4 regions of the Planifilum fulgidum genome follow, and region 2 is predicted to be linked to each of the others. Evidence: riboswitches for the same ligand, from Rfam matches in the RefSeq annotation. Region 2 holds a riboswitch; each other region holds the start of a gene.
The links. A riboswitch is a leader RNA that binds a small molecule or an ion and turns the genes downstream of it on or off. The one in region 2 is predicted to bind S-adenosylmethionine.

Region 1 (5,960 bases), on a different contig from region 2:
TCGACGACAATCAGGGGGAAGCCGTACAGTTTGACCCCTGCCGCCACATTGACGATCCGGTCGGATCCCAATTTCACGGGATGAAAGCGGAAAGAGACCCCCGTTTCGATGTCGGAGCCGGCAACCAGCGGATCGCAATCGAGGGATCTCCGGCACAGGTCGATCAATAGCGGAGTTACTGCCGGGACCACGGAGCTGATCACCGCCCCCTCCAGTTGGTGGTGAAGCGGATGATGCTCGAGGAGACGGCGGAGAGCCGCCTTCAGTTCGGAGTGCGTCCTGGAGGTGGGAATGCGCCAGTGGAATCGCAGTGTGGGACCTTCGTAAATTCCCCATTTGATGTGGGTGTTTCCCGCATCGATGACCAAAAGCGTATTCATGGGACCACTCCCCGAATCCCCGGAACCCGTCTTTTCCGGTTGCTTTCGTCACCGGCCTTCCCGAATCCTGCAGTCCCGTACATAGAGGATCCTCCGACGGGACAAAATATTCCCGACGAATATCGGGAGGTGGAACCATGAGCCTCGTGCCTTACGATCCCTTTCGCCACATGGAGAACTGGCGGCAGGAGGTGGAGCGGTGGCTGAGCGAACAACCCTTCACGGGCGCGTTTCCCGCCCTGCGCATGCCCCGGATGGATGTGTATGAAACGGAAAACGAAGTGATTGTTTCCGCCGAATTGCCGGGGCTGGAGAAGAAGGATGACGTGCAGATCGATGTGGATGAGGATCGCCTGACGATCAGCGGCAGCGTTCAGCGGACTCAGGAAGTGCAAGGGGAACGGATGCACCGGCGGGAACGCTACACAGGCCAGTTTCAGCGGACGGTCACCCTGCCGTCCCGGGTCAAGTCGGATCAGGCGCGGGCGACCTACCGCAACGGAATCCTGGAGGTGCGCATCCCCAAGGATGTGACTCCCAACCGGCGGAGGGTGGACGTCGAGTTCCATTGAAAAGGCAACAGCCGTTTTGGCGGAATCCCTCGCTGCGCCTGGACAGGGAGAATCGATGCCGCCCTTTCGGAAAGGGGGTTTTCTCCACCCCCGAAGGGGCTTCGGGACGGATGTGCATCGCGCGAATGCCTGTGGCCCGCCTCCTCCGCCTCCCCGAAAGGGGAGGTTTTATTCAACCCACTCGTTCACCAGGTCCCGGTGTTTTTCCAACCACTGCCGGACGGCCTGTTCGGGGTTGTCCCGTATCCTCCATGTTTTTCATCAGCTCGCCGAGGGTGTTATCGTCCATTTCCCACCGATCCATCCACTGGATCACTTCCGGATGCTCCTGTTTAAAGCCTTTTCGGGTCACGTAGTAGATCGTGTCGGGTTCGCCGTACACCTTCTCCGGATCCTTCAGGTATTTCAGTTTGTACTTGTTGAACACCCAGTGGGGGTTCCACAGGGTGACCACCACCGGTTCCTTTTTCTTGTAGGCTTTGTCCAATTCGCTCAGCATGACCGGCTCGGAACTCTCGATCAGCTCATAGTCCAGCGAATAGGTTTGGATCGCCTTCTCCGTCAGCATCATCAGGCTGGCCCCCGAATCGATGCCGACGATGGCCGGCTGATCCCCGCGCCGGAACAGCTCCTTGTGCTTGTTCAGGTCGGCGATCGTCTCCACTTCCTCCACATATTCCGGCACCACCAACCCAAGGGCCGTTCCTTCATACCAGGGTTGATGGAGCTCCACCCGGTCTTTGTATTTTTCGTAATAGGCCTTGTCGGTATGGGGCAACCACACTTCGACCGCCATGTCGGCGCTTCCCCCGGCCAGACCCGCCCAGAGGGGTGCTTTCTCCGTCTGCACCAGTTCCACGCGGTACCCTTTTTCCTCCAGGATCTGTTTCCAAAGATGGGAGACGGCGATGTTTTCCACATAGTTGTTGTGGACGATTTTGATCTGCCCTTTTTCTTCCGCCTGCTCGCCTTCCATTCCGCCCCACAGATCAAATCCCAACACGAGGGCGGCGATGACCGCAAAGATGGCAAACTGTTTTGCTTCACTCATGAAGGATTGAGGACACTCCTTTATTTAGAATATTCGGAAATAAACGCGCACTTCTGTATCCCCTTCCCATCCCGGTTGCATGGCATCGGATCCGCTGGCGGCTGCGGGGTTTCCGTAAGGCGATCCTGAGGAACGGCGCTGAAAGCCCTCACCCAAATTGTATCATTTGCGGGCGTTTCTCTTCAAAAAGGGGATGTTGCCCTGAACCGGTGGATGACCAAGGAGCGTGGAATCGACAGGACCAGACGACCGATTTTCCCGGGTCAAGCGGCTATTCCAAGCCGATGGGGCGGAGAGGGCATTCGAAGGCAATCGGCGGCGGGTTGCGGCGGGCAATGACGAAGAGACTTCCTCCCCGGAAAATGGTTCTTTGAATCGAACGGGGCCGGCTTCTGTTTGGGTGAAAGGTCCGGGGGAGAGGGCGGTCGGAGCTCACCGCACAGGGATTCGCCCTGAAGGAGGAAAAGGGACGTTCCTTTCCCCCGTCCCCTGAAGTTCCGGATATGCGTAAAGCGAAGATATGACAAATCCCGCAAAAACCGGGAAAAGCGACTCCGGATCACCTCCGATTTTCCGCAATTTGCGTCCGCCAGTCTCATCGGCACTGCTTCCCCGGAGGTCGCAGCATTTGGCAGTGGGGATGTATGGCGACTTTCGGGGAACAGCCCGTTCCGGGCGCGAAAATCTCCTTTGCCCCTTCTGCAAGCGCCCTGCACTCCGGTCCGCTTTCGCATGCAAACCATCCTCCACTTTTTCCAGGCGGGCACGTTCCACATCCGCTTCAGGTCGGTGAGCACTTCAAACCTTGGCGGCTTCATCCCGCCGGGGCGATGAGCTGCTGCCATGTCCAGGGCTGGAGCCCGGCCGGAAGTTCTTCGAACTGGATGGTTTCGATTTCCCATGGATACCAAGAGACGGCGGAGATTTCCCGATTCATTCGGTAATCCGGACAAAGAAAGCCTCCGTCGCATGCGGCAGACGGGAACACAGCGCGGGAAGCCGCCGCAGCCATCTCCGGAACCTGTTCAAGGCATTCCAAGATTCAATCGTTTCATCCGCTGTCCGGAAGCTTCAAAACGCCTCGACGGGACCGCCCCCACCCATATCCGGAAGCCGGACTTCCCGATTTTCTTCCAAATCTTCCACCCGTGCCAAGAGGATGCTTTGAATCTCTTCTCCGAGCAGCCTGTCCGTCACGGATAGGGCGGAACCTATGGGAAGAGCGATCACCCGCTCTTCACCCGTGGTCTATCCATTCCGGAATCCGTTCCGGCAAATGACGCAGCGGGAAAACAGGGGTCCCCTGTATTTTCCTCTTGCGGAAACGCATGCGGCATCACTTTCAAAAATAGCCGATCCCCGCATTTTGCTCGGCTGGAAACCGCCGGGTCGATGTGGAAACTTCGGCCCAAAGCCGATCCTCCCGACACGACAGCATCCCCCGTCCTTCACTTCAACTTGTTCCTGATTCTATGCCGTTTTCAGCAACCTCCTCATGGCCTGCGCTTTTTTGATTTCGCTGACCGCATCCGCACCCGCCGCCGGGAGGCGTACGGATTTTTCTTATTCTGACGGTTTCATAAACGCCGTCTCATCCGGCCGTTCACCGCACCACCCCTGTTTTCGCGGGCCGGGCAGGCTCACGCCCCTTCATCCCTGGAAACCGTCCAGGGTTGAGAGGTGGTTTTTGCATTTTTCTGTTGACATGTTAGAGAACTCGGGATATCCTGTGATTAAAACATAGTTAATTAACCTTATTTATTGGATTTTATAACTCATTAAGAAGGTTAGATTTTAAACATTCCTATGCATATTCCGTCCTATTCCTCATCCAGAGAGGCGGAGGGACCGGCCCGATGAAGCCTCGGCAACCCGTTTCGCCTCTCGCTTCGGAGGCGGGACACGGTGCCAATTCCGGTGGGGCACTAGGGTCCCTGAAGATGAGGAGGGAAAACCATTCCCTTTCCTCTTTTCAGGGAAAGGGATTTTTCATTTCAAAGGGGGAGTGAGCCATGGCCGAGCGGCGGAAGTGGAAATGGGAGGAGCATGCGGCGGAACTGAATGAGGTGGAGCGGCTGAAGCTGAAAAAGGACGGCCTGGACGTGATCCAGGATATTTACCGGTGGGCGAAGTCGGGCTATGAGTCGATTCCTGAGGAGGATTTCGTCCGCCTGAAATGGGCGGGCATCTATCAGCAGCGTCCCAAGGACGGACATTTCATGATGCGGGTCCGCATTCCGTCCGGACTGTTGAATTCCCGGCAGGTGCGGGTGCTGGCGGAACTGGCCCGGGACTACGGGCGGGGGCTGATCGATGTCACGACCCGCCAGTCGGTCCAGTACCACTGGCTGCGCATCGAGCACATTCCGGACATGTTCCGCCGGCTGGAGGAAGTGGAGCTTCATCCCTACGAGGCCTGCGGGGACTGCCCCCGAAATATCGTGGGCAATCCGTTGGCCGGCATCGACCCCCACGAGCTGATCGACACCCGTCCGATCGTCGAGGAATTGGAGAGAACTTTCCTTCTCAACCGGGAGTTTTCCAATTTGCCCCGGAAGTACAAAATTTCCGTCTCGTCCAACGTCTACAACGCGACGAACGCCCAGATCCACGACCTCGCCTTCACGCCGGCGGTCAAGGAGATCGACGGAAAAGAGGCGGTCGGCTTCCACGTCTGGGTGGGGGGAGGCCTCTCCTCCCGTCCGCACATGGCGAAGCAACTGGACATGTTTGTTCTGCCGGAGCAGGTGGTGGAGGTGGCCGTGGGCGTGACCCGGCTGTTCCGGGATTACGGATACCGGAAAAAGCGGCACCGGTCGCGACTCAAATTCCTCGTGGCGGACTGGGGGGCGGAGAAGTTCCTGGAGGTGCTCGAAACCTACATCGGTCCCTATCCGTCCCGGGGGAAGGACCGGCTTATCGGGTGGAATGCGGGGTATTTCACCGGAGTGCATCCCCAGAAACAGAAAGGTTACTTCTACGTGGGACTCAATGTGCCGATGGGCCGGACCTCCGCGGAGGAGTTTTTCCGGCTGGCCGATCTGGTGGATGAATACGGTTCCGGTTCGCTGCGGACCGTCAACACCCAGAACCTGATCATCCCCGACGTGCCGGAGGAGAGGCTGGATGATCTGCTGGCGGAACCCCTTCTCCAGCGGCTTTCGCCTTATCCCAAGCCCTTCGTCGGCCATGCGGTCTCCTGCACCGGAATCCAGTTCTGCAACCTGGCCCTGACGGAGACGAAGGCACTGATGCGCCGGGTGGTTGAATACCTGGACGAACAGGTGGAGCTGGACATCCCCATCCGCCTGCACATCAACGGGTGCCCCAATTCCTGCGGACAGCAGCAGATCGCCGACATCGGCCTGATGGGAGGGAAGATGAAGACGTCCGACGGGATGATCGAGGCGTACACCGTCTCCGTCGGCGGCCATCTGGGGAAAGGGGCGACCTTCAACACCCCTCTCAAGGGAAGGGTTCCGGCGGACCGGGTGGCCCCGGTGTTGAAGGAACTGATTCTCTTCTACAAGGAGCACCGCGAGCCGGAGGAGCCCTTTTGGCGCTTTGTGAGGCGGGTGGGAATCGACGCCCTGCAGAGGCGCTTCGACGAAATCCTGAGCCGGACTGCGGCGTCTTGAGGGGTGGCGCCGATGAGCCGGGAAGGGATCTATCTCTATAAGGTGTCCGCGGAAATACGGGGGAAAGGGACCGTTTATGTCATCCTGCTCGCCGCCAGCGATGAAGGGGCGTTCGCGGCGGCGGAGAGGGAGCTGGAGCGCCACTTTATCGCCGCGCCTCCGGTGACCGAAATGGTTATCGAGGAGAAGCGCTCCGCCGGAAAAGGAAAGGGCTTCGTCGTGGAGACCGCTGCGTTGTGAACGAGCGAACCAAAGGGGAGGGTGACGAATATGGAATGAATGGGAGGGATCAAAGAATGAATGAATCATCCGAAAAAAT
Region 2 (5,960 bases):
AAACTTGGTGACGCGACCGGCCACCTCGTAGCGACGCACCTGCTCATCCAGGGCGTACAGCAACTGTTGGCCCGTCGTCGCGCCGGCATAAGCGGTCCGATGGTGCTTGGTTCCGCCGAACCGGCGGAAGTCAATAAGCCCTTCCGGCGTCCGGTTGAAGGGGACTCCCATCCGGTCCATCAGGTAAATGATGCCCGGCGCCGCTTCACACATCGCCTTGACGGGCGGTTGGTTGGCCAAAAAGTCCCCTCCGTAAATGGTGTCGTCAAAGTGCTCCCAGGGAGAATCTCCTTCCCCCTTGGTGTTGACCGCACCGTTGATTCCACCCTGCGCACAGACGGAGTGGGAACGCTTCACGGGAACGATCGAGAACAATTGCACGTCGGCGCCCGCTTCCGCCAGTTTGATCGTGGACATCAGACCGGCCAAGCCGCCGCCGACAACGATGACCTTTTCATTCATTGGCAGTGCCCCCTTTTAGAACTGTGCCGACTGGGTCACGAATTCTGGGTCAACAAAGGCAAACAGGGCCCGAACGCCGATGTAGGACACGACGACGAAAACGACGGCCCACACCCAGGTGGAAACGGCTTGGGCGCGGGGTCCCACGGTGATGCCCCAGCTGACCAGGAAGGACCACATGCCGTTGCTGAAGTGGAAAACCGCGGCGATGACTCCGATCACATACAGGGCGAAGGTGAGATTGTTGGACAAAATTTCGTTCATCCTCAATCCCACTTCATGGGCGCTCAAGTCGTTCAGGGCGACGTAAATCCGGGTTTCCCAGACGTGCCAACCGACAAAGATGAAGGTGATCACCCCGGTCACCCGCTGCAGCATGAACATCAAGTTTCGGAAATAACCGAAATTGGTCACGTTGTTCTTCGCCTGGAAGGCGATATACAATCCGTACACCCCGTGGTACAGAAGCGGAAGGAAAATGAAGAAGATCTCCAAAAAGAGCAGGAAGGGAATGTCCCACAGCCACTCCACCTGCTCGCGGTAAGCGTCAGCTCCCCGGGTGGCGTAATAGTTCGTCAACAGATGCTCGAGCAAAAAAAAGCCCACCGGTATGACACCCAACAGCGAGTGCAGCCGACGGTTGAAAAAACTGGAGTGATTCATTGCCAGGCCCCCCATAAACCTGAGTGCTTCTCCTTATGTTACCCTGCTTTCCAAAAAAGCTGCACAAACGGCAGCAAAGAGATAAAATTCCTCATCAAAATGATTCACCGCTTTTTGGAAAGGGGTTTCACATAATGAATTAATACATCCCTATTGTACTCCCACAGTGTGGGAGCGTCAAGAAGACCTCATCCTCCCTTCCCCCAGGAAACGGCGAATGGGCGGCCCCACCAGGTCAAATTCGACCAAGAAAGCGTCATGGCCGTAGTGGGATTGAATTTCCTCCAACCGGGACCTTTTCCCCAGCCGCTGAAGCAGGGCATGGATTTTTCGCTGTTCCCGGATCGGAAACAGAATGTCTTCCCGGATGCCGATCACCAGCACGTCGGACTGAATCCGGGACAGCGCCCGCTCCACCCCTCCGCGTCCCCGGCCGATGTCATGCAGATCCATCGCTTTCAGGAGATAGAGATAGCTGTTCGCGTCGAAGCGGCGGACCAGCTTCTCCCCCTGATAACGCAGGTAGCTTTCCACCTGGAACATCGAATCCAGCCGGGTGATGGGTCCGTCGTCCTGGATCCGGCGGCTGAACCGCTTCTCAAAAAGGGTTTCGGTCCGGTAGGTGATCATTCCCATCATCCGGGCGATGGCCAAACCCCTTCGGGGGCCGGGCCCGGGATAATAATTTCCGCCCTTCCATTCGGGATCCGCCAAAATCGCTTGGCGGCCGATGTCGTTGTAGGCAATTCCCATCGGAGAGAGGGCAACGGAGGTGGCGATCGGGATCATCCGCTCCACCGCTTCGGGGTACATGATCCCCCATTCCAACACCTGCATCCCGCCCATCGAACCGCCGATCACCGCCGTTATTTTGGAGATGCCCATTTTTTCCAGGCAGCGCCGCTGGGCGCGAACCATATCACGAATCGTCACCACGGGAAAAGAGGTCCCGTAGGGACGACCCGTCCCCGGATCGATCGACGAAGGACCCGTGCTTCCGGCGCATCCGCCCAGAACGTTGGTCGTGATCACAAAATAGCGGTTGGTATCGATATATCCGCCCGGTCCGATCAATCCGTCCCACCAGCCGGGATGTTCCGCATCCCCCACGGCGTGGGCATCACCGGTCAGCGCATGACACACCAGGATTACGTTGTCCCTGGAATCGCTCAGGGTCCCGGCGGTCTCCACGGCGATCTCCACCTGCTTAAGGCGGCGGCCGCATTCCAAATCCAACGGACCGATCGGAACCGTCAGCTTTTGCGGGCAGTTGACGGTCGTCGCCACATCCATCCTCCCCCTTCCGGAAAAACAAGCGCCCTCTTCGATCAGAAGAGGGCGCGGGACCCACTAAGTGGGTTGGATTCCGTTCCGCCTCTTCTCATCTCTCAGGACCCGAGGGTCCTGCAGGAATTGGCACCTTTCCCCTCGTCCGGATCGTTCGGTCCGGCCGTTCCCTGCACGGGAGCGGGGTGGTTGCCGGGCTTCATCGGGCCAGTCCCTCCGCCTCTCTCGATAAGAAGACGCCTATTGAATTTTCTGTTATGATACGACAATCTGAAAGGGTGTGTCAACCCGCGGCAGATGATAAGGGGACGGCCGGGGGGGGGGGATTCCTCCCCCCTTTCCCGTCCCCTTAAGCGCAGAACCTACTTGGCCGAGATGTTCACCCGCAGACCCCGGTCCACGCGGGGAGCCTGAGGATGCTCCAGCCAGCAGTACACGCCGTGGCTGGAAGACGCTTCGGTCTTCTCCGGCATCATTTCATGGCAGATGTTCATCGCATGAGGGCAGCGGTCGGCGAAGGGGCACCCCTGCGGGGGCTTGAACAGGTCCGGCGGCGAACCCGGGATCGACTGCAGCTCCGTGTCCCGCTCCATGTCCAGCCGGGGCATGGAGTTGAGCAATCCCCAGGTGTAGGGATGGCGGGGACGGTAGAAAATTTCCTCCACCGTTCCGTACTCCACCACTTTCCCGCCGTACATGACGGCCACCTTGTGGGCGGTTTCGGCCACCACGCCCAGATCGTGGGTGATCAGGATGATCGCCGTTCCCGTCTTCTCCTGCAGCTCCTTCATCAGTTCCATGATCTGCGCCTGGATGGTCACATCCAGGGCGGTGGTGGGTTCATCGGCGATGAGGATTTTCGGATTGCAGGCCATGGCTATGGCGATCATCGCCCGCTGCCGCATTCCCCCGCTGAACTCGTGGGGATACTGATCCACCCGTTTTTCGGGCGTCGGAATCCCCACCAGGCGGAGCATCTCAATCGCCCGTTCCCGGGCCGCCCGCTTGTCGATCCCCTGGTGCCAGATCAATCCTTCCATGATCTGCCTGCCCACGGTCATCGTCGGGTTGAGGGAGGTCATCGGATCCTGGAAGATCATGCCGATCTCCGAACCGCGAATGCCGAACATCTCCTTTTCCGACAGGGTCAGCAGATCCTTTCCGTCGAAGCGGATCTCCCCTTCCTTGATGATGCCCGGCGGCGTCGGAATCAGGCGCATGATCGACTGGGCGGTGACGCTCTTCCCGCTCCCCGACTCGCCGACGATGGCCAGGGTTTCCCCCTTTTCGAGGGAGAAGCTGACTCCGCGGACCGCGTGCACTTCACCCCCGTAGGTCTGAAACGACACATGCAGATTCTCCACTTCCAAAAGAGCCATGATCTCCCTCCTTTACTTGCGCATTTTCGGATCCAGGGCATCCCTCAGGCCATCGCCGAGCATGTTGAAGGCCAACAGCGTCAGGCTGAGGAAAAAGGCGGGGAAGAAGAGGCGCCACCACTCACCCGACAAAATCACCGCCGTCGAATCGTCGATCATCGTCCCCCAGCTGGCGAAGGGCGCCTGCACCCCCAGCCCGAGGAAGCTCAGAAACGCTTCGGCGAAGATGGCGTTGGGAATGGTGTAGGTGATAAGAACAATAATCGGGCCCAAGGAGTTGGGAAGCAGATGCTTGAACAATATCCACCGGCCGCTCGCCCCCAGGGTCCGGGCGGCCAGCACGTACTCCTGCTCCTTCAGCTGCAGCACTTGTCCCCTAACCAGACGGGCCATGCGCAGCCAGCCGGTAATCGACAGGGCGATGATGATCGTCAGGACGCCGGGCTCCATCACGACCAGCAGGAGAATCACGGTCAACAAGTACGGAAGCCCCCACAGGACGTCGACGATCCGCATCATGATCTCATCGGTTCGCCCGCCCTTGTAGCCGGAAATGCCGCCGTAGAGCACGCCGATGATCAGATCGATCAATCCCGCCGCCAATCCGATCAGAAGCGACACGCGGGCGCCATACCAGGTGCGCACGAACATGTCCCGGCCCAGATCGTCGGTCCCGAACCAGTGCTCACTGGAGGGTTCCAGGTTCTTTCCGGTTTCCAGGTTTTGCTCATAATAGGTATAATCCACCATATAGGGGCCGAAAATGGCCATGACGGCGAGGAGCACGAGAATGACGAGACCCGCCATTGCCAACCAGTTCTTCTTCAAGCGCAACCAGGCATCCTGCCAGTAGGTAAGGCTGGGGCGCGCAATCGCCTCCGCCTCCGCCTCGCGGCGCGGCGCCGGTTCAAAAGCTTCTGCAGGCAAAGACATGTCAGTTCGCCCCCCTTCCGCCGATCTTGATGCGCGGATCCACCAACGTGTAAGCGATGTCCACCAGCAGATTGACCAGAAGAAGCAGCGCGGAATAGAAGATGGTCACGCCCATGATCACCGAATAATCCCGGTTGAATATGCTCTCCACAAAATATTTTCCGATGCCCGGAATGGAAAAGATCTTCTCGATCACGAAACTGCCGGTGATGATATCCACCGCCAAGGGACCGATGATGGTGATCGCCGGCAGAATGGCATTGCGGATCGCGTGCCGGGTGATGACCCTCGACGGGGACAGCCCCTTCGCGCGGGCGGTGCGGATGTAATCCTGGCTCATCACCTCCAGCATGCTGGAACGCATCAATCGGGTCATGAGGGCCAAGGGGGTGAAGGACAGGGCAATGGCCGGCAGAATGGTATCCTCGAAGGAACCCCACCCGGCGATCGGCAGAAGATTCCACTCAAGACCGAAATACTTCTGAAAGAGAGGGGCAAGGACGAAACTGGGGACGGCCAGCCCGACCACCGCCAGGAACATGACGGTATAATCCGGCAGCCGATTGTGGCGAATAGAGGCGATAATTCCCATGATCAGTCCCGCCAGCACGGCGACAGCCATCGCCTCCAGGCCCAGCTGGGCGGAGGCGGGGAACCCGTCGGCCAGAATGCTGTTCACATCCCGGGACTCCGATTTGATCGAGGGACCCAGATCGAACATGATCAGATTTTTCATATAAAGGGCATATTGCACCGGCAGCGGCTTGTCCAGATTATAATGCGCCTCCAGGTTGGCGATGATCTGGGGCGGCAACTTCTTCTCCGAAGCAAAGGGACCGCCGGGGGCCAGATGCATCATGATGAAGGTCAGGGTGGCGATCACCCAGAGGGAAATCAGCATGTAAAAAACGCGTTTTCCTATATATCGAAGCACCGGCAACACCTCCTCTGCAGAAAAAGCGGACAAGGGAAAGTCACCCCATGAAGGGGTGACTTTCACCCATGCCTCCATTAATGCTCAAGAATATAGGCATCTCGGAAGTAGACACTCCCGTCCGGGTTCCGCACGACACCCTTCACGTAATCCTGCTCCATGTAGAGATCCGTATAGAAATAGATCGGTGCGATCGGCATTTCGTCCATCAGAATGTCTTCCGCCTTGTGCAGCGCTTCCATGCGGACCTTTTGATCGGCCGTGGATTTCGCTTTCTCGATCAAGGCATCGTACTCCTTATG
Region 3 (5,960 bases), on a different contig from region 2:
GTAGACGGCGACCGCCCGGGCGTAGGAACCGACCAGCTGCGGGCCGAATTCCCCCACCAGCGCGGCGAAATAGGCGCCCAGGCCGATGGGGGCGTACCACAGAATGATCCCCACCAGCTTGATCAACACCTCGGACAGGGCAGACAAGCCCCGGGCCACCATCTCCCCCTTTTCTCCCGCCTGACTGACTGCGATCCCGAAGAGGGCGGCCATCAGGATCAGCGCCAGCATTCGTTCCTTGGACAAGAGATCCCGGAAGTCGGGAGCCGTCACCGTCTGGACCAGCTGTTCGCCCAGGGTGATCTCCGCCTGCTCTTCCGGCTCCTCCAGCGCGATGTTCACTCCCTCCGCCGGGTTGAACATTTTCACGGCTCCCAGCATCAACAGGGAAGAGACGACGCCGGTGACAACAAAAATGAGGAGCATCCAGCCCACGATTTTGCCCAGCCGCTTCAGGCTGGACATGTTGGCGATCGAACTGCTGATGGTGACGAACACCAGAGGCACCACGATCACGAACATGAGGTTCAGAAAAATATCCCCCAGGGGTTTCAGCACCGCCGATTTGGGCCCCAGGACGAAGCCGATCACGCTGCCCAGAGCGATGGCGGCCAGCAGGATGAGGGGAAATCGATAAGCACGCAGGAAAGCCATCGCGGATGATTCCTCCTTCGCATTCAATCATACCCGAAGAACGGCCCGCGCACCGCGTTTGTTTCATCCCGTTTTTTACAGCCCATCCCGGGAGGGCGTTCGTCCGGGAAGCGGAAGATGAAACCGAACAGGATGGCCGGAAGATCGGTCGGGAATCTCCCGCCAGGGTCGGGCCTTCCGGGCCTCCGGTGCCGCAAGGGAGACGGGATGACCAGACCGGCGGAGATTTGCTTCCCTGCTTTTTCCGCGCCGGTGCGGGACAGGCCGGCGGGATGAAGCGGGAGAAGGCGAAAATCCCGGAGATTCCGATGAAGGCCATCCCAAAGCCGATCCGGCCGGGCCGGGTGCGGCCGACCGAGCAACCCGTAATTGGCAGGGTGGCGGGGGAGCGATGGGAATGCGCCGGGATGCGGTTGGATGGGAGCCCCGGAAGGCGTGTCTCCCCTTCGTTAGGGGCGTGCCTCCTTTTGCAAGCGGCGGGCGGCCATCTTTTCGGCAAGCGCCGGTTCCGGCGCCCGCCCGGCGGAAAGGGGCCTTTTTTATCCTTTCCGCGCGGAAACGTTTGATGGCCCTCCGCCTCTCAAATCCGGCAAAAAAGCGCCGCGGCTTGTCGTCTTGGCGCCGTCCATCCGGTAAAATGGAGGTGGATGAGGGGAGCAGTGCAGGGGAAGGGGACTGAGAGCGTTGTACAGCGTGTATTCCAACGACCGGTTGTTCGCTGTCGTCGATCTCATGGAGGGAATCGAGGGAAGCCGATTTGAGATCCTCGAGTACAAGGAAGTGAAGAAAAGCGGGACCCCTTTGCGTCAAATTCGGATTGTTCTGAATGAAGGGGAGGCCCGGTCTGCGGAGGGGGCGCTCCAGTTTTTCAAGGGAAACCTCGCCGTGAAGACCAAACCGGGGGAAGGAGGGACCGCCTCCGAAATCCTGCGGAAGGCGATGACCGGAATCTTGGCGAATGAATCGCTGGTGAAGCAGCCCCTCATGCTTCCCGTCTACAGCGGGGAGGGCGAAATCTATCTGAAACCGTCCTATCATCACTATCAGCTTCTCTGGTTGGAGCGGGAGGAGATTGTCGTCGACGAAGACGTGTTTGTCGCCTGTGACACGACGGTCGGCGTCAGCCCCGTCCGGATCAAGCTTCCCGCTTCGGACGAAAAAGAGGAGAAAGAACTCCTGCAGGTGAAACTGTCCGGCACCGGCGCCTGTGTGCTCCGGTTGCCCGTTTCTCCGCAGGAGATCATGTGCCTGCCCATGGCCGGGGAAAAAATGCAGCTGGAAGGCGCCTATGCCTTTCTGCGGCGGGGGGCCGTCCAGCTCAGTGTGACCGGCAAGGAAAAGGATTCCCTCACTTATCACTTTTCCGGTACCGGCGAGGTGTGGGTCGCCCCCACCAAGGACGTTCGGTGAAAACGGCCGGCCGGAACGGGGGAATAATGGAAAGGGGCTGTGGAGCCAAACCCGGCAAGGGAGGATCATGGATGAGAATCAAAGTGACCAGCGTTTTTGTGGACGACCAGGAGAAGGCCCTTCGGTTTTACACGGAGGTTTTGGGCTTTGTGAAGAAACGGGACCTTCCGGCGGGAGGGGCCCGGTGGCTGACGGTGGTTTCACCCGAAGGGCCCGACGATCTCGAATTGCTGCTGGAACCGAACTGGAATCCCGCCGTCCAAATCAACGGCCGGCCCGCCGCCGCGGTGTTCCAGAGAACTCTCTACGAGGCGGGAATCCCTTGCACCGTGTTTTATGTGGAGAATCTGCAGAAGGAGTGCGAGCGGCTGAAGAAACGGGGGGTCACCTTCGCCGTGGAACCCGTCAAAACCGAAGGGGGGTACCAAGCCGTCATCGATGACACCTGCGGCAACCTCATCATGCTTTTCCAGGAGGAGGTGAGCGGATAAGAACCGGGTGAGGGCGCCTGCCACAACCGCCCCGTCGATTTTGACAGCGTATTGACAGTCCCGGGCCCGATTGATTATCATGAACAGAAACAGCTGCGGGAAGGAAAGCGCCCCGCTTCGGGAGAACGGACAACTTCATATTTGAGAGCGCTCTTATCGAGAGAGGCGGAGGGACTGGCCCGATGAAGCCCGGCAACCTATCGGAAGGGATTCCGATGTGGTGCCAATTCCTGCAGAGAGTCTATCTCTGGGAGATGAGAGTGTGGACCTTCGCCCAACCTTTCATCCGTCAGAGATGGAAGGTTATTTTTTTGCAAAGGATGATGGCCGATGGAGAAGCACCCCTTGGTTCGACGCATGGAGGAGAAAATCCTGATCCTGGACGGCGCGATGGGCACGATGCTCCAGCAGGCGGGACTTTCCGCCGGCGATTTCGGCGGGGAGGCGCTGGAGGGATGCAACGAGGCGCTCAATTTGACCCGGCCGGACCTGATCCGAAGGATTCACGAGGCTTACCTGGAGGCCGGGGCGGATCTGATCGAAACCAACACCTTCGGGGCGACGCGGATTGTGCTGGAGGAGTACGGACTCGGGGAGCGGGCGGAGGAGATCAACCGGAGGGCGGCCCGGCTGGCGGTGGATGCCGCCCGCCGGTGGTCGACGCCGGAGCAGCCCCGCTTCGTCCTGGGCGCGATGGGGCCGACGACCAAGACCCTTTCCCTGACCGGCGGCGTCACCTTTGAACAGCTGGTCGACGCTTACCGGGAGCAGGCCCGGGGATTGCTTCTGGGAGGCGTGGACGCGCTGCTTTTGGAGACGGCCCAGGACACCCTCAACGTGAAGGCGGGGGGCATCGGGATTCGCCGGGCCTTCGAGGAATTGGGGAAGGAGGTGCCCCTCCTCATTTCCGGGACGATCGAACCGATGGGAACGATGCTGGCCGGTCAAAACATCGAAGCCTTTTATCTGTCGGTGGAGCACTTGCGGCCGGTGGCCGTCGGCCTCAATTGCGCCACCGGTCCGGAGTTCATGCGGGATCATCTCCGGACCCTGTCCGGGCTGGCCCGGTGCGCGGTCAGTTGTTACCCCAACGCGGGTTTGCCGGACGAAGAGGGGCGGTATCACGAGACGCCTTCGTCGCTGGCGGCGAAGATGGCCGCTTTCGCCGATGCCGGTTGGCTCAACATCGCCGGGGGCTGCTGCGGGACGACGCCGGGGCACATCCGCGCCCTGGCGGAGGCCCTGCGGGGGAAGAGGCCCAGGCGGCCGGTTTCATCCCATCCGCCGGGGGTTTCGGGGGTGGAGGCGGTCTTCCTGGAGGAGAAGAGCCGCCCCCTCCTCGTCGGCGAACGGACCAACGTGATCGGATCGCGCCAATTTCGGGAGCTGATCGCCGCCGGCCGGTATGAGGAGGCGGCGGAGATCGCCCGCCGGCAGGTGAAGGGCGGCGCCCAGATCATCGACGTCTGCCTGGCCGATCCGGACCGGGACGAGCTGGAAGACATGGAACGGTTTCTCGAACATGCGGTGAAAAGGGTGAAAGTCCCCCTGATGATCGATTCCACGGATCCGGCGGTGGTGGAACGGGCCCTCACCCATTCCCAGGGGAAGGCGATCATCAATTCGATCAATTTGGAAGAGGGGGAAGAGCGCTTCGCCGCGGTGGTTCCCCTCCTGCGCCGGTATGGGGCGGCGGTGGTCGTCGGGACGATCGACGAAGGGGGGATGGCCGTCGATCGGGAGCGGAAACTGGCGGTGGCCCGCCGTTCTTACGAATTGTTGACGGAGAAATACAAGGTGGCGCCCGAGGACATCATCTTCGATCCTTTGGTGTTTCCGGTGGGAACCGGTGACGAAGCCTACATCGGCTCCGCCCGGGAGACGGTGGAGGCCATCCGGCTGATCAAAGAAGCTTTTCCCCGCTCCGCCACCATCCTGGGCATTTCCAACGTTTCCTTCGGCTTGCCTCCCGCGGGCCGGGAGGTGCTGAACGCCGTCTTTCTCTACCACGCCACGAAGGCGGGGTTGGATTATGCCATCGTCAATACGGAGAGGCTGAAGCGCTACGCGTCGATCCCCCCGGAGGAAGTGCGGCTCGCCGAGAGGCTCCTTTTCGGGACAACCCGGGAAAACTACGAGGCGGTATTAGGCGAATTCACCCAATTCTACCGGCGGAAGAAAGAGGAGAAGGCGGAGCCGGCGCACCGCCTTCCCCTGGAGGAGCGGTTGGCCCGGTATGTGGTGGAGGGTTCCAAGGACGGGCTGTTCGATGATCTGAAGGAGGCGCTGGGCCGGTACGATCCCCTGGAGATCATCAACGGGCCGTTGATGAAGGGGATGGACGAGGTGGGCCGCCTCTTCAACGACAACCAATTGATCGTCGCCGAGGTGCTGCAGAGCGCCGAGGTGATGAAGGCGGCCGTATCCTTCCTGGAACCCCACATGGAAAAGGCGGACACCCATTCGAGGGGAAAGATTCTCCTGGCCACGGTGAAGGGGGATGTCCACGACATCGGAAAAAATCTCGTGGACATCATCTTGTCCAACAACGGTTACGAGGTGGTCAATCTCGGGATCAAGGTGGCTCCGGAGCAGTTGATCGAGGCCTGCCGCCGGGAGAAACCGGACGCCATCGGCCTCTCCGGACTCCTGGTCAAGTCGGCCCAGCAGATGGTGGTGACGGCCCAGGATCTGAAGGCGGCGGGCATCGAGGTTCCCATCCTGGTTGGCGGGGCCGCCCTCACCCGCAAGTTCACGGAGACGAAAATCGCCCCGGAATATTCCGGGATCGTCCTCTACGCCAAGGACGCGATGGAGGGCTTGGAGCTTGCCAACCGGTTGATGGACGGCGAGGAGCGGCTAAAGCTGGCGGGCGAGCTCGGGAGGAGGCGGGAGCGCGCCTCGGGGCGCACCGGCGGAGGAAGCGGCGGCCCGACCGCTTTCGGGGCGGAGGGACGCTCTTCCGTCCGGCGGGACGTCCCGGTGTTCGAACCGCCGGATTTTGAGCGGCACATCCTGCGGGAGGTTTCCATCGATCATCTTCGCCCCTATCTGAACGAACAGATGCTTCTGGGCAAGCACCTGGGCCTCCGGGGCGACGTGGAAAAGCTCCTTGCCAAGGGAGACCGGAAAGCCCTCCGGCTGAAGGAAGAAGTGGACGCCTTCCTTTCGGAAGCCCAGGAAAAGGGCTGGATCCGGCCCCGGGGGATGTACCGCTTTTTCCCCGCCCAGGGGGAAGGGAACGACATCCTCATCTATGATCCCCGGGAGCCGGCGCGGGTGCTGGAACGGTTTTCGTTCCCCCGGCAGAAAAAGGAGCCGTACCTCTGTCTGGCGGACTTTCTCCGACCGGTCGGGTCCGGGGAAATGGATGCGGTGGGCTTCCTGGTGGTGACGGCGGGTGCG
Region 4 (5,960 bases), on a different contig from region 2:
TGGCGGAGGTGATTTCCGTCGCCACGCTCATTTCCTACGCAACGGGGCCCGTTGCCGTCATGGTGCTGCGCCAAAGGGACGTGGCGAACCGTCCGATCCGGGTGAAGGGGATGGGCGTGATCGCCCCGGTGGCGTTCATCCTGGCCTCCTTGATCCTTTATTGGGCGACCTGGCCGCTGACGGGCAAAGTGGTTTTGATCATGGTGCTGGGCCTGCCGATCTACCTCTATTACCAGGCAAAGGAGGGCTGGACCGATTTCATCCCCCGGTTGAAAGCCGGATTGTGGCTGATCGGATACCTCGCCTTCATCGTCCTGGTTTCCTGTCTGGGCAGCGAGCGATTCGGCGGGTACAACCTGATTCCCTACGGTGTGGACATGCTGTTGATTGCCGCCTGTGCTCTGGCCTTCTACTTCTGGGGGATCCGGAGCGCCCGGCGCGCCGGTTCCGTCCGGGAGGACCGGGAGGAGAAGGTGCGGAAGGCGTGGATCGCGTCGCTGTGATCGGCTTTTCAGGAAAAGCCGTCCCGGGTCCAGTGCTGAAAACCCTGCGCCTCGTGCGCAGGGTGGAAACAGATTTCGGCATGGGCATCGGGGGGGTTGCCGGGCGGTTCCTGCTTTTGCGGGCGCCGGGACGAAAAATCGCCCCCTCATCCATTTTGTCGGTGGCTTGTAATCAATAACCCCCGCGCCTTGTGCGCGGGGGTTTTCATTCAGAAGGCCGGAACGACGGCGCCGTCGTATTTTTCCTCAATGAACTTTTTCACTTCCGGAGAGGTGAGAGCTTCGGCCAGCTTTTGGATGGCCGGATCCTTTTCATTGCCTTTCTTGACGGCCAACACGTTCACATAGGGGGAATTCTTGTCCTCGATGAACAGGGAATCCTTCAGCGGATTCAGCTTGGCCTGAAGGGCGTAGTTGGTGTTGATGACCGCCACGTCCACCTGATCCAGGACCCTCGGCAGGATGGCCGGTTCCAGCGCCTTGAATTTCAGCTTTTTCGGGTTGGACCGGATGTTTTTGAGGGTTTTGTCCCCTTCGCGGTTGTCCAGTTTAATCAGCCCTTGCTGATCCAGCAACAGCAGGACCCGGGTCATTTCACTGGTGGCGTTGGGGAGGGCGACCGTCGCGCCGTCGGGGATCTCCTCTTTGGATTTGTATTTTTTGGAGTAGGCTCCCATCGGTTCGATGTGCACGCCCGTCACCTTGACCAGGTGCCATCCCTGTTCCTTGTTGGTGGATTCCATCCAGGGGATGTGCTGGAAGTAGTTGGCGTCCAGTTCCCCTTCTTCCACCGCTTTATTGGGCAGAACGTAATCCTGGAAGACGCGCACCTCCAGCTGGATGCCCTCTTTTTCCAGCGTCGGTTTGATGTGGTTCAGGATTTCGGCATGGGGCACCTGCGTGGCCCCCACGTGGAGCGTCGTTTTTTCCTGGCTGCCTCCGCCGCATGCGGCCGTTGCCAGCAGCAGAGCGAGCGAGAGCAGTCCGAGCCACCATTTTTTCATGATTCGATGCCTCCTTTTCCGGATAAGTCGGTTGACGGATCGGGTTTATCGTTTGTCGACGCGTCGCGCCAGCCGGTCGCCGCCCCACTGCACCAGCTGCACGAAGAGGACGAGCAACAGGCCGCAGGCGTACAGCATCTGGTCGTTGAAGGACTGGAAGCCGAAGCGGTATGCGGCGTCGCCCAGGCCGCCGCCGCCCACGATCCCCGCCATCGCCGAAAAGCTGATCAGGGAGACGCAGGTGACGGTCAGGCCGGAGATGATCGCCGGCTTGGCCTCCGGCAACAGCACCTTTCGGACGATCTGCATCCGGGTGGCCCCCATGGCCAAGGCCGCTTCGATCACGCCCCGGTCGATTTCCCGGATGGCGGTTTCCACCATGCGCGCATAAAAGGGGGCGGCCCCTGCGATCAGGGGAATCGTGGCCGCCGTCGGCCCGAGGGTGGTTCCCACCAGCAGTTTGGACAGGGGAAAGAGGAAGAGAACCAGCACGATGAAGGGAACCGCCCGGAACAGGTTGACAACCACGCCCAAAAGGCGCTGAAGCGCCACATTTTCCCAAAGATGGCCCTTGTCGGTGATGACCAGCAGCACGCCCAGGGGGATGCCGATCAGGGCCGAGAAGAAGGTGGAGATGGCCACCATGTATATCGTTTCCCCGGTTGCCTGCCACAACAATTGGGTGTCCAGTTGATCAAACATGGGGGATCACCTCGCGGTGTTCATCCTGCTTCAGGGCTGCTACCGCTTCTTGGACCGCGTCCTTCGGCCCGCCGATCCGCAGCGTCACATGGTCTCCGCTTTCCGCGGCATCGGGCAGGATGGTGGCGGTCACGCCCCGCTTGACCCGTTCCGCCAGAAGGCCCCACAAAAGGTCCAGCTTGCGCGAAGGAATCCGGATCAAGGCGGTGTGCCGTTCGGCGTTTTCTTTTTCGGCGATCAGGGATTCCACAAATTGCCGGGTCACCGGGTGCTTCGGCTCGCGGAACAGGGCCTCCACTTCGCCCTGCTCCACGATCTTTCCGTCTTCCATGACGGCCATGCGCTGGCAGAGCCGTTTGACGACGCTCATTTCGTGGGTGATGACCACCATGGTGATGCCGGTGTCCCGGTGGATCTCCTTGAGCAGCTCCAGGATGGAAGCGGTGGTTTCGGGGTCCAGGGCCGACGTCGCTTCATCGCAAAGCAGCACGGTCGGATCGTTGGCCAAGGCCCGGGCGATCCCGACCCGCTGTTTCTGTCCGCCGGACAGTTGAGCGGGATAAGCGTTGGCCCGGTGGGTGAGCCCCACCCGTTCCAGCAGGGTGTCCACCTTTTCCCGGATCTCCCGTTTCGGCTTTCCGGCCAGCTCCAGGGGGAAGGCCACGTTTTCCCAGACGGTGCGCGACCAGAGCAGGTGGAAGTGCTGAAAGATCATGCCGATTTTCTTTCGCGCTTCCCTCAGCTGGCGCTCGCTGCTTTCGGAGATGGGGATTCCGTCCACCGTCACCCGGCCCGACGTAGGCTTCTCCAGGCCGTTGAGCAGGCGCAGGAGCGTGCTCTTTCCGGCGCCGCTGTGGCCGACGATGCCGAAGATCTCCCCGCGTTTGATTTCCAGATGAATATCCTTGAGGGCAACCACGTCTCCGTCCTTCGGAGAGCGGTACACTTTGCTCACATGATCCAGTACGATCATCGATTTCACCACCCGTTGACGAAAAAATCCCTTCCTGCCAGAGCAGAAAGGGATCTTATATCTAAAATCGCCTCTCTCATCTGCCAGAACCGTTGGGCTCTGCAGGAATTGGCACCATTTCCGCGTATGGCCGCGGACGGTTGCCGGGTTTCATCGGGCCAGTCCCTCCACCTCTCTGGATAAGAGCGCGCGGAATCACCGTATGAAATTGTCATGAAACATCCTACTACGGCGCCCTCGGCGTGTCAACAGCGCCGCGTTATTCCAAAATATACAAACTGTTTTGATTGGATGGGCCGACAAATCTTATCGGAAAAGTTTTAATGCGACCGGCTGCCTCAGGTCAGGACATCCCGTTTGGCAAAGGACCACCAGGCGATCAGGTGAAACAGCGCAAAATGGATGACGAGCACCAGCAGGGAGTGAGCGAGGGACATGCCCGGAAAAGGCGGGGAGTGGCCGTAGAAATAGGGCGAAAGATCCAGATTGGCAAACAGCAGGTATTTTCCCCAGCTGATTCCCCATATTTTCAATAATTCCGATAGAAATCCACCGGAAAAAAAGAGAAAAATGGACAGCCCGACGGACAGGGTGCTGCTGCGGGATGCGGCGGACAGCATGAAGGCGAGGGAGGCGGTCACGAGGACTTCCACCCCATACAGTCCGTAGCGCGCAAATAGTTGTTTCAGGGCTTCCAGGGCGTCACCCAATCCCGTCCAGCGGAAGAAGACCGCTCCGAACAGCAGCGAAGCCAGCAGGAGGACGGCCATGCAGGCCAAAAGGAAGGTGACGACCGCCGCAAATTTGGACAGCAGGATGCGGGTCCGGCTCACGGGACGGATGAGCAGCAATTTCGCCGTTCCCCAGGAGAACTCGCTGGAGATGATATCTCCCGCGACGACCAGGGTGAACAATTGGACGATGAACAGCAGGTGGGTGCAACCCTCGGCGAATTCCCACATGTCCACCGGGGCGCCGGAGACCAAGATCAATCGCTGACCGATCGCCAACAGGCAGACCGCCAGGATCAGCAGCGCCCACATGACCAGGGTCCGCGTCCGGTCCATGATTTTCATCTGTTCGTTTCGGATCAGCCTTCCCAGGATCACGGCGCATCCCCTTCCGTCAATTCCAGGAATCGTTCTTCCAGCGACTGTTCCAGCCGTCGGATGGCGTACACCCGAACGCCGGCCTCGATCAACCGCCGGTTCAGCTCCGCGGTTTCCTCCCGCCGCAGCCTTATCTCAAAACCGCCGGGGCATTCTTTCCACTCGCGGTTTAAGCCCAGTTGAAGCAGTACCGACGGGACCGGATCCGTCCGATCCACCTCGAAGCGGGTTCGGAGTTCCTCGGAATCCCGCCGGAGAATTTCGCTCATCCGCCGGACTTCGATCAGTTTTCCACCCCGGAGGATGGCCACCCGGTCGCACATCAGCTGCATCTCCGAAAGCAAATGGCTGGACACGACCACCGCCGTCCGTTCCTTCTCGGCCAGACGGCGCAGATAATCCCGCAGTTCGCGAATGCCCGCGGGATCCAGCCCGTTGGTGGGCTCGTCCAGGATGAGCAGGGCGGGACGGTGCAGAATCGCCTGGGCCACCCCCAGGCGCTGGCGCATCCCCAGAGAATAGGTTTTGACCGGATCGTGGATGGCCTCCTCCAGTTTCACCAGGGAAATGACTTCCCGGATCCGCTTTTCGCCCACCCCCGGAACCATCCGGGCAAAGTGGAGCAAATTCTTGTATCCCGTCAGGAACGGGTAAAACTCCGGATTTTCCACGATGGCTCCCACATGCTTCATGGCCTGTTCAAACTGGGATCGCACGCATTTTCCCCGAATCCGGATCTCCCCCCGGGTGGGGGCGACGAGGCCCGTCATCAGCCGGATCAGCGTGGTTTTTCCGGCGCCGTTGGGCCCCAGAATTCCCATGACTTCTCCCGGGTACACCTTCAGCGAAACGGAATCGATGATTCGCCGCCGGCCGATCTCTTTGCTCACATCGCGGATTTCCAACACAGGGCTGTTTATCATGACGACCTCCGTGGACGCGGCGTTCTCCGAACTCGACGTCGAATCCGGTTCCCATCTTCATTGTACGCGTTGATTCGACGAAAAAAAGGGAAACACTCCCGACAGAGCGTCCCCGTTTGCCGGTTCCCCGGAAGAAAAAAGCCCTCCGCGGCGGGAAGGCACAGGGTTGGTCAGGCGGTTTTTGCCGAGTCCTGCTGCATAAAGACGGAGCGGAAAACGCCTCCCGCCCCCGGACTTTGAGGTTTGTCAGCGTCCCGGCCTCCCGCCTGTGAAAAAGCGGTCCGCGATGGAGCGGAGGGCCGATTCGGGCCTCGGTTTCGCCTTTCCGCCGGCCGTCAGCGGTTTTCCGGCGGATGTAAAGAAAAACCCCCTTTGTTCCACGGGGGCATCATTGGACGACCAGGGTTTCGGCGGGTTCCATCACATGGCTTCCCCTCGCCGTCACATGGTACATCACCTTGTATTCCCCGGGTTCCGGGAAGGTCTTTTTGATGGAATACACCCCGTCTCCCGTTTTTTCCGCGTCGATCATTTCATGATCGTCCTTGGGCGCTCCCTTTTTCCAGATTTCGAACTGCACTTCGTCCGCGTCGTTGACCGGTTCTCCCTCATGGGTGACGGTGATTTGGATTAAGACTTCCTTTCCGGCCTTCGCGTCCTCGGGCAGATCCATCTTCACCTTCGGGGCGGAGGGAGCATTTTTTCCGGCGTCATGTTCGGAGTGGCCTTCCTGATGCTCCGAAGCG

Region 1: linked by a shared signal. The riboswitch ahead of BM063_RS05130 (nitrite/sulfite reductase) and the one ahead of metX (homoserine O-acetyltransferase MetX) in region 2 are both predicted to bind S-adenosylmethionine.
Region 3: linked by a shared signal. The riboswitch ahead of metH (methionine synthase) and the one ahead of metX (homoserine O-acetyltransferase MetX) in region 2 are both predicted to bind S-adenosylmethionine.
Region 4: linked by a shared signal. The riboswitch ahead of BM063_RS05195 (methionine ABC transporter ATP-binding protein) and the one ahead of metX (homoserine O-acetyltransferase MetX) in region 2 are both predicted to bind S-adenosylmethionine.

What each region holds. Positions count from the first base shown of each region.
Region 1 covers NZ_FOOK01000006.1:74,712-80,671, reverse strand. Annotated here, with positions in the region: gene BM063_RS05145 (type III pantothenate kinase) at 1-380, opposite strand, end outside; gene BM063_RS05140 (Hsp20/alpha crystallin family protein) at 518-952, shown strand; gene BM063_RS05135 (glycine betaine ABC transporter substrate-binding protein) at 1,125-2,003, opposite strand; SAM riboswitch class I at 3,828-3,950, shown strand; gene BM063_RS05130 (nitrite/sulfite reductase) at 4,016-5,641, shown strand; gene BM063_RS05125 (DUF3906 family protein) at 5,654-5,881, shown strand; gene BM063_RS05120 (phosphoadenylyl-sulfate reductase) at 5,938-5,960, shown strand, end outside.
Region 2 covers NZ_FOOK01000007.1:96,491-102,450, reverse strand. Annotated here, with positions in the region: gene sdhA (succinate dehydrogenase flavoprotein subunit) at 1-462, opposite strand, end outside; gene BM063_RS05980 (succinate dehydrogenase cytochrome b558 subunit) at 478-1,125, opposite strand; gene metX (homoserine O-acetyltransferase MetX) at 1,303-2,418, opposite strand; SAM riboswitch class I at 2,504-2,647, opposite strand; gene BM063_RS05970 (ABC transporter ATP-binding protein) at 2,775-3,791, opposite strand; gene BM063_RS05965 (ABC transporter permease) at 3,804-4,724, opposite strand; gene BM063_RS05960 (ABC transporter permease) at 4,726-5,658, opposite strand; gene BM063_RS05955 (peptide ABC transporter substrate-binding protein) at 5,736-5,960, opposite strand, start outside.
Region 3 covers NZ_FOOK01000019.1:9,603-15,562, forward strand. Annotated here, with positions in the region: gene BM063_RS10965 (dicarboxylate/amino acid:cation symporter) at 1-654, opposite strand, end outside; gene BM063_RS10975 (AIM24 family protein) at 1,348-2,064, shown strand; gene BM063_RS10980 (VOC family protein) at 2,136-2,555, shown strand; SAM riboswitch class I at 2,706-2,816, shown strand; gene metH (methionine synthase) at 2,886-5,960, shown strand, end outside.
Region 4 covers NZ_FOOK01000006.1:85,814-91,773, reverse strand. Annotated here, with positions in the region: gene BM063_RS05215 (APC family permease) at 1-503, shown strand, start outside; gene BM063_RS05205 (MetQ/NlpA family ABC transporter substrate-binding protein) at 713-1,507, opposite strand; gene BM063_RS05200 (methionine ABC transporter permease) at 1,553-2,209, opposite strand; gene BM063_RS05195 (methionine ABC transporter ATP-binding protein) at 2,202-3,182, opposite strand; SAM riboswitch class I at 3,256-3,368, opposite strand; gene BM063_RS05190 (ABC transporter permease) at 3,521-4,291, opposite strand; gene BM063_RS05185 (ABC transporter ATP-binding protein) at 4,288-5,214, opposite strand; gene BM063_RS17920 (FixH family protein) at 5,603-5,960, opposite strand, start outside.